DNA from 2 places in the Pseudoalteromonas sp. TB41 genome. Region 2 is predicted to be linked to the other one. Evidence: predicted binding sites of a transcription regulator. Region 2 holds the regulator's gene; the other holds the start of a gene.

Region 1 (7,161 bases), on a different contig from region 2:
CCAATGACCGAGTTTAACTTTGTGTTGTCGCCAATAAACGAGCCCGATAATAAAATATCGCAGCCAAGCAACTTTTTTAAAGCGCGATAAAGAGTCTGTATTAAAAGACGAACACTGATATTAACAAAAAAGCGGGATATTCCCGCTTTTCTTTTATATAAGAAGTATATGAGTAAATTTAGCTTTATTGACTTAACCCCAGATCTTATTTTGGATGCCATAGAAAGCGTGGATATTTATGCTGAGTCAGGGTTGCTAGCGCTGAATAGCTACGAAAATCGGGTGTATCAATTTGTAGCCGAGGGTGCAAAGCGTTACGTTGTTAAGTTTTATCGGCCTGAGCGCTGGAGCAAAGCGCAAATTCAAGAGGAACATGATTTTGCTTTTGAACTGGCTGCCGCAGAAGTACCGGTGGTGGCGCCAATAAAGCATAATGGGCAAAGCTTATTTGAACACCAAGGGTATTTATTTACTTTATTCCCAAGTGTAGGCGGGCGTTTATTTGAAGTCGATAACTTAGATCAGCTTGATGTATTAGGGCGTTTAATTGGTCGCATGCACCAAGTAGCCAAAACGAAACCCTTTACCCAAAGACCCACCGTTACCTGTGATGAATATTTAGATACAGCTAAAGTTCATTTACAAAAAAGTAAGTTAGTCCCTATGGGATTAGAGACTTCCTTTTACACTATTTTAGATTTAGTCATTGCTCAAACTCAACAGCAATATAAAAATGTAGAAGGCATTCGCTTACATGGTGACTGCCATGCTGGTAATATCCTATGGGCAGGAGATGCATTAATGTTTGTTGATTTAGACGATAGCCGTCAAGGTCCTGCAATTCAAGATTTATGGATGATGCTCAGTGGCGATCGACAAACACAGCTGTTACAGTTAGACACTTTAGTGAATGCATATGAAGAGTTTTGCGATTTTGATCACTCACAACTTAAGCTGATCGAACCGCTTCGCGCTATGCGTATGATTCATTACATGGGGTGGGTTGCAAAACGTTGGAGTGATCCTGCTTTTGTACGGAACTTTTCATGGTTTGCAGATGACAAATACTGGGAGCAACAAATTTTAGCGCTTAAAGAGCAGTTTGCAGCTTTGCAAGAAGCCCCGTTAAAATTATTGCCATAATATTTTTATTTAAAAAGAAGTATAACGAGATATTCATGCTTAAAAAATTAAAACTAAGTTTACTGATCCTATGTTTACCTTTTGCAGCATTAGCTGCTAACTTTGAAGCGGGTAATCAATACACTGTAATTGATGTTGAAAAAAGTAAAACCCCGAATGTAACCGAGTTTTTCTCTTTCTATTGCCCACATTGTTTTAAATTTGAGCCGGTAGCCAAAGGGATTGCAGAAAACTTACCTGAAGGGGCTGAGTTTGTAAAAAATCATGTCAACTTTTTGGGAGGCGTTTCACCACAAGCGCAAAGTAATTTAAGCTTTGCTTACTTAATCGCAAAGAAACACGGTCAAGCTGAAGCGGTAACAGCGCAAATTTTTAAAAGCATTCATATACAACGTGCGCCATTAACTGAAATTAAAGACGTTAAAAAGTTATTAGAGCTTAATGCAATTGACAACGCGACATTTGATACCGACATCGCTAGTTTGCCTATCATAGCAGCTGAACGTGCCATGCAAGATAAGCAGAATAAATATTCTGAACTTGGTGCATTAACTGGCGTGCCTACATTTATCGTAAATGACAAATACAAAATCAATATTAATACAATCAAGAGCCAACAAGAACTTGATGAGTTAATTAGCTTTTTACTAAAACTATAATTTTTGGAGCACCACAATAATGATCAAATTAGTTAAAGCAGGGTTACTTGCTGTATTACTCCCTTTAGCTGCAACCAGTTTTGCTGCCACTTACGAAGAGGGCGTGCATTACGATGTCGTCTCTGATCGTGCAACCAGAAAACCAGAAGTAAAAGAGTTTTTCTCTTTTTACTGTCCTGCATGTAATAACATGGAACCACTGCTGGCCGAGATCAAACCTAAGCTAGATAAAAACGTAAAGTTTAAGAAAAGCCATGTAGATTTTGTGGGTGTACGTGACCCAGAACATCAAACCATGATCAGCCAAGCATTAGCTACAGCTGAAGTACTACCTCAAAAAGATAAAATTATTTCAGCGATGTTTGATCATATCCATGCAAAGCGCGCTCGTTTTAATGAGCTTGCAGATGTAAAAGATGTATTTTTAGCTCAAGGCGTAGATGGCGACAAGTTTGATAAATTATTTGAAAGCTTCTCGGTACGTACACTTAGCTCTAAAATGAAACGTGACCAAGATTACTTTAAAGGCAAAGGGGCACTTCGTGGCGTTCCTACGTTTATCGTTAATGGTAAATACAAGCTTAACTTAGGTGGTGAGTCAGGCATTTCAACGCCAGAAGATGTAAGCGCACTCATTAATTACTTAGCAAATAAATAAGTAGTTTGGTTAAATAAAAAAGCTCCTTAAGGAGCTTTTTTTATTTACGTTGTAAAAATACACCAGATTCAATATGGTGTGTGTAAGGGAACTGATCAAATATTGCAAAGCGCTTAACCTCATGGGTTTGCGTTAAGTGTTCAAGGTCACGCTCTAATGTGTCTGGGTTACATGAGATATAAATAATATTTTCATAATTAGCCACTAAGTCACACGTAAGCGTGTCCATGCCTGCTCTAGGCGGGTCGACTAAGATGGTTTGGCAGTTGTAACTACTCAAGTCAATGCCATCTAAGCGAGAGAAAGTACGCTCGCCTTTCATTGCCTGAGTAAACTCTTCGCTCGACATGCGAATAATATCTAAGTTAGTTACTTGGTTTTGAGCAATATTATATTGCGCTGAATGCACCGACGATTTTGATATTTCCGTCGCCAGCACTTTATTAAATAAACCAGCAAGTGCAATAGAAAAGTTTCCATTACCACAATACAGCTCTAGTAAATCATTGTTTAGTGGTTTACATAACTCTTGTGCCCACTCTAACATTTTAATATTGACCTTCGCATTAGGCTGAGTAAAGCTATTTTCTACCTGTTGATAGATTAACTCTTGGCCATTCACCATTAAGCGCTCAGTAACAAAGTCATCGCCCAATTTTTCTTTTTGCTTACGTGCACGGCCAATAAAGTCAATTTTGTACTGGCTACTTAGCTTTTCCTTTAAGGCATTGATCTCAGTTAACCAGTGTTCATCAAGTGGCTTGTGATATAGCAAGCTCACTAAAATTTCACCACTGAGGGTTGATAAATAATCTATTTGAAATAGCTTACGACGTAGTACTTCGCAGTCTTTTAAATTATCAATCATCACCTGCATAATTTCACCTACTAAAGGAGCTGCAGGGTCAAAGGTATCAACACGTATTTTATCTTTTGTTTGTTGATCAAACATAATATGAAACAGATCGTCACCATCGTGCCATACTCTAAATTCTGCACGTTGGCGGTAGTTAATGGGCTCAGAGCTAAATACTTCTAACTGTTTTACACCAAAACGTTGAAATTGCTCTGTAATACGCTGCTCTTTTTCATTTAATTGTGCATCGTACTGCGTGGTATCTATATTTATAACTGCCATTAACGGTATAACCTTATCGTTGAGATCTGTTTATCGGCGCTATTGTAGGGAGCGAAGCGTATTTGTCTAGTTTTGATCAAATATAGTGAGCTTTTTTTGAGCATTTTACTACAGTATAGGCTTACTTGGCCGATATAAGAGTAAGTCTAAATAGGAGTCTTCTCATGAAAATAGGTAACTTTAGTTTTGTTCCAAACAGTAATGCTAATAAATACAATACTAAACAAGCAATGCCACAGCCTAAAATAGACTCGCCACCAACTAGTTATCAGCAACGAGGAAAAGAACTGGCTGCTGCCGTATTAGGTGACAAAATGGCAAAAGAACTAGGTTTGCCGGTCGCTGAAACCAAAAAAGACAAACCACTGTTTGATTTTAATGAAGTCGTAAAAAATGTTTTAGACTTTGTTACAAGCTCGGTAAAAAAAGCCAAAGCCAATGGTGCCGATAACGACAAACTACAAGATATGCTAAATCAGGCACGTAAAGGAGTGCAGACGGGTGTTGATGAGGCTGTGGATGAATTAAAAGGCATGGGCGTATTTAATCAAGAACTTGAAGAGGGTATTGATAAGTCTAAAGAGGGTATCTTTAGTGGCCTCGATAAATTTGAGCAAAACTTATTTAACCCACAACCTGCAAGCGTAACTGTTAGTCAGGCGCAATATGTAAGTTTAAGCAATAGTGCTGATTATACATTTACCACAGCAGAAGGTGATGAGGTGAGTATTAGCTTTGCAGATGCTTACCAATCGCAATCATCTAGTCGCTATCAAAAAACAGATGATTCACAATCATTTAGTACGCAATTTTCTGAATCCCGTGAGCTCTCTTTCTCGATGTCAGTAAACGGTGAGCTTAATGAAGACGAGCAGCAAGCCATAAATGATTTAATGGCAGAGTTACAAGATGTCAGTAAAACCTTTTTCAGTGGCGATTTAGATAAAGCATTTGAACAAGCCCAAGAACTCAGTTTAGGGAATGAACAGCTGGTGGCATTCTCAATGGACTTACGTCAAAGCAAAACCGTTGCTGCCATTAAAGAGTATGAACAAATTAAGCCAACATCAGAAAAAGCCATTGCCGAAACTGTTGCCCCTTTTAATGATGATCTAAAATCGGCTTACTCTAAAGCGCAAACCCTAGGATTAGAAAGTCAGCTATCAGGTATCATTCAATGGCTAAATCAAGATCAACAAGAAATAGATAAACTGGTTGATTACACTAACACCATGTTTGAAAACTTAGATAAATTAAACGCCGCTACTGCAAAGCTAGGCACTGAGTAAAACTACTTTCTTTTACAAAAGCCACATGGCAAACTGCCGTTCTTAGTAAAGAGTAGGAATGGTAGTTTGTCAGCGCACATCATGGTATTTGATTCAGGTATAGGTGGAACCACCGTGCTTGAGCATATTCAGCAAAGCATTCCTCATGCTCAATATAGCTATTTTATGGATAATGCATTATTGCCCTATGGTGCACAGTCGCAACAAACCATCATTCATCGCCTATGTGGATTGATTCAATTTATTAAAGATGAGTCACTAAATGTCGACTTAATTGTTATAGCCTGCAATACCGCCTCAACATCAGCGTTAAGTTCTGTACGTCAAATTACCGATATTCCTATTGTTGGGGTAGTACCTGCAATTAAACCCGCAGCGCAATTAACGCAATCAAAGCATATAGGTTTATTGGCAACTCCCGCAACGGTATCAAGCCCGTATACTGATGCACTTATAAAAGAACATGCCTCATCGATAACCACAAGTTTATATAGTAGTGTTGAACTAGTTACTTTGGCAGAGACTCTCTTTTTTACCCAGCACTTAGATCTTGATAAGTTGCACACTGAGTTAGACCGATTAAATATTAATAACGATATAGATGTGCTGGTATTAGGCTGTACTCACTTTCCTATTTTAGCTAAACCAATTAGTGATTACTTTAATACGCAAGTACAGTTATTAGACTCTGGTGCGGCCATTGCTAAGCGAGTTAGTTCTTTACTCAAATTAAGTGATAATCAAGCAGGCATAAAAAAGCCGCTGCACTATTATGCAACGGCTGATGTATGTAGTGATAAACTAGCGGTTAAGCAAGTTACACTGTTTGATCCGACTCTGAACGATAAGAGTTAGAATCATCTTCTTGTTTTTGTTTTGCTTCACGTACTTTCAAAGTACGTTGTTGGAACTCACTATCGTTTAGCTTAGCAATTGCATTATCAGCATCTGCTTGTGCCATTTCAACAAAGCCAAAACCGCGACGCTTGCCAGTATTCTTATCTTTTAACAAACGAACGTTAAATACTTTGCCTTGCTCTTCAAATAAAGTACGCACTACACCTTCATTTGCACGATAAGGAAGATTGCCAACATAAAGTGTTTTTGTTTTTACTTCGGCTTCTTCTGTACTTACTGATGACATTGCAGCAATAACAAGTCCACCAATTAATAAACCGGCACCGAATAGAAGTGCAGGGTCTAATGCTAGGCTTGCAAGCGCAAACTTAACGATAACAAAACCAACAACAGCAAGAATAACTGCGAAGATAAAAGATTTTTGATCGGGTAATTTCATTTTTGATCTACCAATAAACAGGAAATAAACATTAATTTAACATTGTGAGCTTGCTATCTTAACGTCTTAATTGAACATAGCAATGAAATTTATAGCAAATAGTTAATAAGAGTGTAAAAAACAACCGATAGTAAGGCGTTTCTTTACTATTTTAGCCTCGTTTGTTTGAAACTTGAGCAAACGGTAAAAAGATCTAAAAAAAAGGTTGATCTGTTTTCGGATCTCCCTATAATGCGACCCCACTGAGACGGGGAACGCCAACGCATAGCGAGGCATGAGCTACTCAGAGAGTTAAGTAAAACTTAAATTTAAATCATCGAAAGAAAGTTTAAAATTAAGTGTTGACTCGAAAAATAAAGGATGTATTATACGCATCCCTAGCGACAACGTCGCAACGTTCTTTAACAATATAAAGCAATCATCTGTGTGGGCACTCGTACAGATTGAGTTCTAACAGCCAAGCTACTTAGGTAGTGAGGCAAACAAATTTAGAGTCTCAATTGAAACTGAGTGACCAACAGCAATAACTACTTAGGTAGGAATTGCAGCACAGTCAATTCAATATCGAAAGATATTAAATAAATTCAGAATTCATTGAGCTGTCGAAAGACATAAAACTTTTTTAATTGAAGAGTTTGATCATGGCTCAGATTGAACGCTGGCGGCAGGCCTAACACATGCAAGTCGAGCGGTAACAGAAAGTAGCTTGCTACTTTGCTGACGAGCGGCGGACGGGTGAGTAATGCTTGGGAACATGCCTTGAGGTGGGGGACAACAGTTGGAAACGACTGCTAATACCGCATAATGTCTACGGACCAAAGGGGGCTTCGGCTCTCGCCTTTAGATTGGCCCAAGTGGGATTAGCTAGTTGGTGAGGTAATGGCTCACCAAGGCGACGATCCCTAGCTGGTTTGAGAGGATGATCAGCCACACTGGGACTGAGACACGGCCCAGACTCCTACGGGAGGCAGCAGTGG
Region 2 (7,161 bases):
TCAAGGTAGAATAATGGAATCGACTTTTTACGAACAATAATCGTTAGCTGGCCATCAACCACATTAGTTTTTGTTAAATCTAAGTGGAATATTTCACTTACACCCGCTAGCGGCAAGGCAAAGGTTTGCTCTCCCACCACCACCATTAAGGTAGGTAATATCGCAAGTGTTAGTGGAACTTTGATTTCTAAAGTAGTCCCTACGCCCATTTCTGATTTTATGTTAACCGAGCCATTGAGCTGAGTGATTTTTGTTTTAACCACATCCATACCAACACCACGGCCAGAAATATCTGAGATTTCTTCTTTGGTTGAAAATCCAGGTGCAAAAATAAGGTTATAAGCTTCAGTATCAGAAAGACGACTCGCTTGGTCGTGATCAAGCACCCCTTTACTAATCGCAATCTTTTTAAGCTTTTCAGCATCCATACCGGCACCATCATCTTGGATGGTAAGTAGAATATGATCACCCTGTTGCGAAGCTGATAAAGTCACCGTACCTGTTCTAGGTTTACCCGATGCTTCACGAATATCGGGCATTTCAATACCATGGTCGACCGAGTTGCGAACCAAATGCACCAATGGATCGGCCAATGCTTCCACTAAATTTTTATCTAAATCGGTGTCTTCACCGACAAGTAATAAATTAATATCTTTTTTAAGTGTTCGTGCTAAGTCACGTACAACACGAGGAAAACGGCCAAATACTTTTTTAATTGGCTGCATTCGTGTTTGCATTACTGCACCTTGGATATCAGCAGTCACAACATCTAAGTTGGAAATAGCTTTACCCATAGCCTCGCTATCAGAATTAGTCGCCAAACTCACTAAGCGATTTCGCACAAGTACTAACTCGCCCACCATGTTCATTATTTGGTCTAGGCGTTTGGTATCAACACGTACTGTTGTTTCTGCCGGTGGAGGCGCTGCTTTTTTAGGCGGCGCAGCTTTAGCTGCTTGTGCCGCAGGAGCAGGCTTAGCTGGCTCTGGTTTAGGCTGTGGCTTAGCTGCAGCAACTGGTTCTGGCTTTTTAGCTGCCACTGGTTCTGGTTTACTTACAGGAGCCGGTGTTTCTATCGACTTAGGTGCACCTTTACCATGAAGTTCATCAAGTAACGCTTCAAACTCGTCGTCACTTATTTCATCATCGCCCGAGCTTTGCTCGTTACTTGGTGGAGCCACAGGGGCTGATGGTGTTTGTTGTGGTGTACTTGCGGTTGCTTGGCTCACTTCGCCAAAGCTGCCTACACCATGAAGTTCATCCAATAAGCTGTCAAACTCATCGTCAGTTATATCACCACTGACATCATTGTCACTTGATGATGATTGTTTTTCTTGTGGGGCTTGCCCTTTTCCATGAAGTTCATCAAGTAGGCTTTCGAATTCGTCTTCGGTTATTTCATCAATCTGAGACTCAGTACTGCTGCTATCTGGGCCGCTAAATAATTCATCAAAAGCAAACGGGTCTTCTTCAGCATCGTTGCTCGGTTGCTCTGCAACTGGTTCGGGCTTTACCGATGGGGTTTCGACAGGAGCTATATCTTCAACCACAGAATCGCCGGCAAGCTCTTCTGCTGTCGGTGGCTGTCCAAGTTTGTGAAGTACTGCAAGTAATTCTGGATCAGCAGGCTCTGGCTGGTCACGATTTTTAATCGTGGCAAACATTTCATTAATGGTATCCAGTGCTTGTAAAATCACATCCATTAATTCAGAGTTAACTGTTCTTACACCTTGGCGCAGTAAATCAAACACATTTTCAGCACCATGACATGCATCAACAAGCTCTGTCATAGCCAAAAAGCCAGCGCCACCCTTTACAGTGTGGAAACCGCGAAATATTGCGTTTAGTAGCTCAGTATCATCTGGGTTGTTTTCCAGTTCTACTAACTGTTCAGATAAAAGCTCAAGGATTTCTCCGGCCTCTACTAAAAAGTCTTGTAAAATATCTTCATCGACTTCAAAGCTCATGCAGTACTCTCCTATTAGAAGCCCAAACTTGATAATAGATCATCAACTTCATCTTGATCAGATACAACATCATTACGCGTTTCTTTATCAATAATAGGCCCTTCGGGACCTGCTAGTGTTTGTGCAACAATGGGATCTTCTATTTTTTCTGGTTGTTCAGTTGGTTCAACCTCACCACCTTGCGCTGCAAATGCAGTCAACAGGTGAATTAAACTTTCTTCAACTTCACGGACAAGTTCAATAACACGGCGAATAACCTGACCGGTTAAATCTTGATAGTCTTGAGCCATCAGCACATTAGTCATCAGCATTTGTAACTCATCGGTTTTGTGATGAGAACTGCTCATAAACTTATCAATACTATGACAAAGTGATTTAAACTCACCAAGCTCTATTTCGCGGTTCATTAAACGATCCCACGTTGGCTTGATATCAGCTATTTCGTCAGCGATTTCTTGTGCTAATGGTAAGCTTGCTTCAACCGCATCCATTGTCTTATTGGCTGCGTTTTCTGTCATTTCCATGACATAGTTAAGGCGTTTTTTTGCGTCAGGGATGGCATCAGTGGTAATGTCTGTTAAACGCGTGTCTAACTCGAAACTTTTTAAAGCTTCGTGCAGTTGACGCGTCAACTTACCCACCTCAGCAAATAACTGTGATTGCTCTTGTGAAGCTGTTTCTAAAATTAACTGATTCGCTTTATCTTGCTCACCATTTTCTAAAAAAACAACTAACTGGCGAGCTTGTTCTAAAGTAATCTGAGGCGCAGCAGGTGCTGACATAAGCCTCTCCCTCTCATTAACCTAAGCGTTCGAACACTTTTTCTAATTTAGTTTTCAATGTACCTGCAGTAAATGGTTTAACAATATAACCATTAACACCTGCTTGGGCCGCAGCAATTATTTGTTCTTTTTTAGCTTCTGCTGTAACCATTAAAACAGGAATATGCTTTAATTTTTCATCAGCTCGAATTGCCCTCAAAAGATCAATACCTTGCATGCCTGGCATATTCCAATCTGTTACAACAAAATCAAACGCTTGATTTTGCAACATAGGCAAAGCAGTTGACCCGTCATCTGCTTCTTGAACATTGGTAAAACCTAAATCGCGCAACAGGTTTTTAATAATACGTCTCATTGTTGAGAAATCATCAACAACAAGAATTTTAATGTTTTTATCCAAAACATCCTCCAGTGAGGCCTGAACCTTTATTTACTTACTTCTAGTTTATCCAGTCATTGATTTTTGCTTTAAGCTTAATCATCGCCTGACCATGTATCTGACTTACACGCGATTCACTTACATCGAGTATATGCCCAATTTCTTTTAAATTCATCTCATCGTTATAGTACAAAGAAAGCACCATTGCATCTTTTTCCGGTAACGACTTTATTGCACTGAGTAAAGACTCATTAAACCGTTCATTTTTAACATTATTGAACGGTTTGTCTAGTGCTAAATCTTGGCCATGAGGTGTAATCACATCGTCATCTATACCAAGGTCTTCAATACCTAACACTTTGCTTACATTTACATCGTTTAAAATATGATGGTACTCATTTAGCGAAATTTCAAGTTTTTCAGCAACTTCACTATCTTTAGGTTCACGGTTTAAACTGTTCTCAAGCGCAACAATAGTCTCTGCAACCAAACGGCTTTTTCTGTGAACTGAACGTGGAACCCAATCGCCTCGGCGCATTTCGTCTATCATCGCACCACGAATACGAATACCGGCAAAGGTTTCAAAGCTTGCGCCTTTGCTCGCATCAAAGTTTTTTGAAGCTTCAATTAAACCAATCATACCCGATTGAATTAAATCATCTAGCTGCACACTGGCCGGTAAACGAGCAATTAAATGGCACGCCACTTTTTTGACTAATGAGGCATGCTTTTCAACAATCATATTTAAATTTTGTGTTGACTGATATCCCATAGCTCTATTCACCGGTATTGTCATTGTTAGTTACTAACTAGTTTCTCAATGAAAAACTCTAAATGACCCGAGGCTTGACTAGGTGTTGGCCACTTAGCAATTTTTGTAGCCAGTGTTTTAAAAGCAATTGCAGCAGGCGACCCAGGAAAAACCTCAACAATTACTTTTTGGCGGCGCGTTGATTTGCGCATATTTTCATCATATGGAACCGTTGCAACCAACTCCATTGATATATCTAAAAATCGGTCGGTAACCTTTGAAAGTTTTGCAAACAATTCCTGCCCTTCGCGTAAACTACGCACCATATTGGCAACAATTTTAAATTTATAAACGCCGTGCTCACGGCTAAGTACTTTAATTAAAGCATAGGCATCGGTAATTGATGTAGGCTCATCACATACCACCACAACCACATCTTGCGCTGCGCGAGAAAAACTCAGCACCATATCGGAAATACCCGCAGCGGTATCAACAATTAAAATATCAAAGTCGGTGTTAAGTTCACTAAATGCACGAATAAGTCCAGCGTGCTCTGAGGGTGATAACTCAACCATACTTTGCGAACCCGATGTTGCAGGCACTATTTTTATGCCTGCGGGACCTTCGACTAAAATATCATCAAGTTCACATTCGCCCGATAAAACATGAGATAAATTACGCTCAACGCGCAGTCCAAGCATCACATCACAATTCGCTAATCCTAAATCAGCATCTAGTACAAGCACACGTTTGCCTTGTTGGCCTAACGCGATTGCCGTGTTAAGGGATACGTTCGTTTTACCCACTCCACCTTTGCCGCCGGTGACAGCGATAACTTTTACGCCGTTATTATTATTCTTGCTCATTTTGCGAAGGCCGCTTGCTTGATCTAAAACTGTGTTAATCATACATCTCTACTGTGCTCGACGCCACTGATTGGTGTCGTGATTGTTGTGCTTTTATTCTTTTTAAATACAATTGCTCAGCTTTTTTTACTAGTTTTTCGGCATTTGCCACTCTAATATCTTCTGGTACTCGCTGACCGTTAGTAAGATACCCTATTGGGAGACGATTTTGAATCGCAATACTAATAATCTCACCTAAACTCAATGACTCATCAAGTTTAGTAAAAATACATCCGCTTAGCTGTACTTTTTTAAAGTGCCTTACTGTTTCTTGTAATACATTAATTTGCGCCGTCGCACTTAATACTAAATAACTACGTATATCAACACGCTGATTACGCATTAAGGTGTTTAACTGCTCGGTTAAGCGTAAATCACGTTGACTCATTCCCGCTGTATCAATTAAGACTAGACGTTTATTTCGTAAATGGTATAAAACTTCTGCTAATTCATTTGCATCTTTAACTTGTTTAACGCCACAACCTATAATACGACCATACGTTGCTAGCTGCTCATAAGCACCAATACGGTAAGTATCGGTAGTAATAAGCGCTACTTTATCGGCACCGTATTTTTGTGCACCCAATGCTGCCAGTTTTGCAACTGTGGTGGTTTTACCCACGCCTGTAGGCCCGACTAACGCAAAAACACCGCCTTGGCGAAGTATTTCGTTGTTCGTAGTTTGCATTTGATCTTCAACCATGTTCAATAAAGCTTTCCAGCCTTGTTGGCGAGACACATCGTCTGGTACAAAACATGCCATTTGCTCAGCAACATTTTTCTCTATCCCCATACCGACTAAGCGGTCAATCATACATGCACGGGTCGGGTCGCGACGTGCCATATCTTGCTGCATTAAACCTGATACTTGGTGCTCTAATAGTTGACGAATTGCGTTCATTTCTTCACGCATTGTGCTGATGTCACTGGATTCTTTATGCATTGTTTGCTGACGCGGTGCGCTAGGTGAATCTAAATCGTCAAAGCCACTGTCTAAATCGTCAAAACCTAAGCTATCGGCTTGGGTGTGAGGGCGCACTGGCGCGCTTTGTTCACGTTCAAACATATTTTTAGGTCGTGATTGCACAGGCTCTTGTTCTTGATAGTGACCAGAAGTGTCAATGCCAGAGTGTGAAAACATTGAAGCAAGCTCTGCTGAACGAGGACGTGGAGACTGACGCTCTAGTAAGGCTTGTAAGCTATCTGCAACCTTTGCCTGTGGCTTAGGTTGAGCGCGTTGCGGTTCTGGTTTAACAAAATTATGTGAACTTTGCTCAGTATGTGCAAATGAAGCTCTTGCAGCAGGTTGGCTTTGAGGCTGCTCTGGCGCTTTTGTCGCGGCTTTGTCGTAATCAACTGCAGCAACAATTTCAACGCCATTAGCTAGTTTTTTATTTGACATAATAACCGCATCAACACCCAACTCTTCTTTTACTTCTTTTAGTGCAGTGCGCATGTCTTTAGCAAAAAAACGTTTAATTTTCATAATTCAAACCCCTTTAAAATCTTATTGTTGGCCTACAGAGCTGACAATCTTGATCTGTCTTTCATCTGGTATCTCTTGATAAGACATCACTCGCAATCCTGGAATGGTGTATTTAACAAATCGAGATAACACAGTGCGTAACATTCCTGACGTTAGCAATATTGAAGGTTCACCGGCCATTTCTTGATTTTGATGCGCTTCATTCAATGATGTTTGAAGTCTATCAGCAAGCCCTGGTTCTATTCCGGCACCTTCATCACCTGCATTTTGAAGTGACTGATGCAACATCTGTTCCAACTCAGGCGCCAAGGTTATGACAGGGATTTCAGAAGACATACCAACGGCATCTTGGACGATTAATCTACGCAGTGATATTCGCACTGCAGCCGTTAATACATCTGGGTCTTGGCTACGAGGGCCATACTCAACAAGGGTTTGAACAATTGAACGCATATCTCGTATTGCCACCCCTTCGTTTAATAAATTTTGTAGTACTTTAACGATGGTGGTCAGCGGTAATACCTCAGGTACAAGTCCTTCAACTAAGCGAGGGTGACTCTTACCTAACATATCTAATAAGTTCTGTACTTCTTCATGTCCGAGTAATAATGCGGCGCTATTGGTGAGTAACTGGCTAATATGGGTTGCCACCACGGTCGCCGAATCAACCACCGTGTAACCTAAAGACTGTGCTTCATCTTTTTGATCGGGTTTTATCCAAACCGCATCTAAACCAAACGCAGGATCTTTAGTTTCAATTCCTTTTAGCGGGCCAAATACTTGGCCTGGGTTAATCGCTAATTCATCACCATGTTTAAGCTCACCCTCACCACTTGATACACCCATCATGGTTATGCGGTATGCATTTGGGTCGAGTTCTAGATTATCGCG

The links. Region 2 encodes FliA, which starts transcription of late flagellar genes. Its sites were predicted from a motif close to CTAAAGNTNNNNNNNNNNNNGCCGATA; they were not measured.
Region 1: a site for FliA is predicted at 3,707-3,733, ahead of L641_RS0106785 (DUF5610 domain-containing protein). Genes of this name have one in related genera too.

Annotation. Positions count from the first base shown of each region.
Region 1 is NZ_AUTH01000044.1:1,231-8,391, reverse strand. It holds gene ccoG (cytochrome c oxidase accessory protein CcoG) at 1-90, shown strand, start outside; gene L641_RS0106805 (serine/threonine protein kinase) at 169-1,143, shown strand; gene L641_RS0106800 (thiol:disulfide interchange protein DsbA/DsbL) at 1,179-1,802, shown strand; gene L641_RS0106795 (thiol:disulfide interchange protein DsbA/DsbL) at 1,822-2,460, shown strand; gene trmA (tRNA (uridine(54)-C5)-methyltransferase TrmA) at 2,501-3,598, opposite strand; gene L641_RS0106785 (DUF5610 domain-containing protein) at 3,763-4,887, shown strand; gene murI (glutamate racemase) at 4,954-5,742, shown strand; gene L641_RS0106775 (RNA-binding protein) at 5,705-6,184, opposite strand; rRNA gene L641_RS22255 (16S ribosomal RNA) at 6,808-7,161, shown strand, end outside.
Region 2 is NZ_AUTH01000082.1:46,567-53,727, reverse strand. It holds gene L641_RS0112255 (chemotaxis protein CheA) at 1-1,967, opposite strand, end outside; gene L641_RS0112250 (protein phosphatase CheZ) at 1,982-2,749, opposite strand; gene cheY (chemotaxis response regulator CheY) at 2,766-3,149, opposite strand; gene L641_RS0112240 (RNA polymerase sigma factor FliA) at 3,190-3,900, opposite strand; gene L641_RS0112235 (MinD/ParA family protein) at 3,927-4,787, opposite strand; gene flhF (flagellar biosynthesis protein FlhF) at 4,780-6,270, opposite strand; gene flhA (flagellar biosynthesis protein FlhA) at 6,292-7,161, opposite strand, start outside.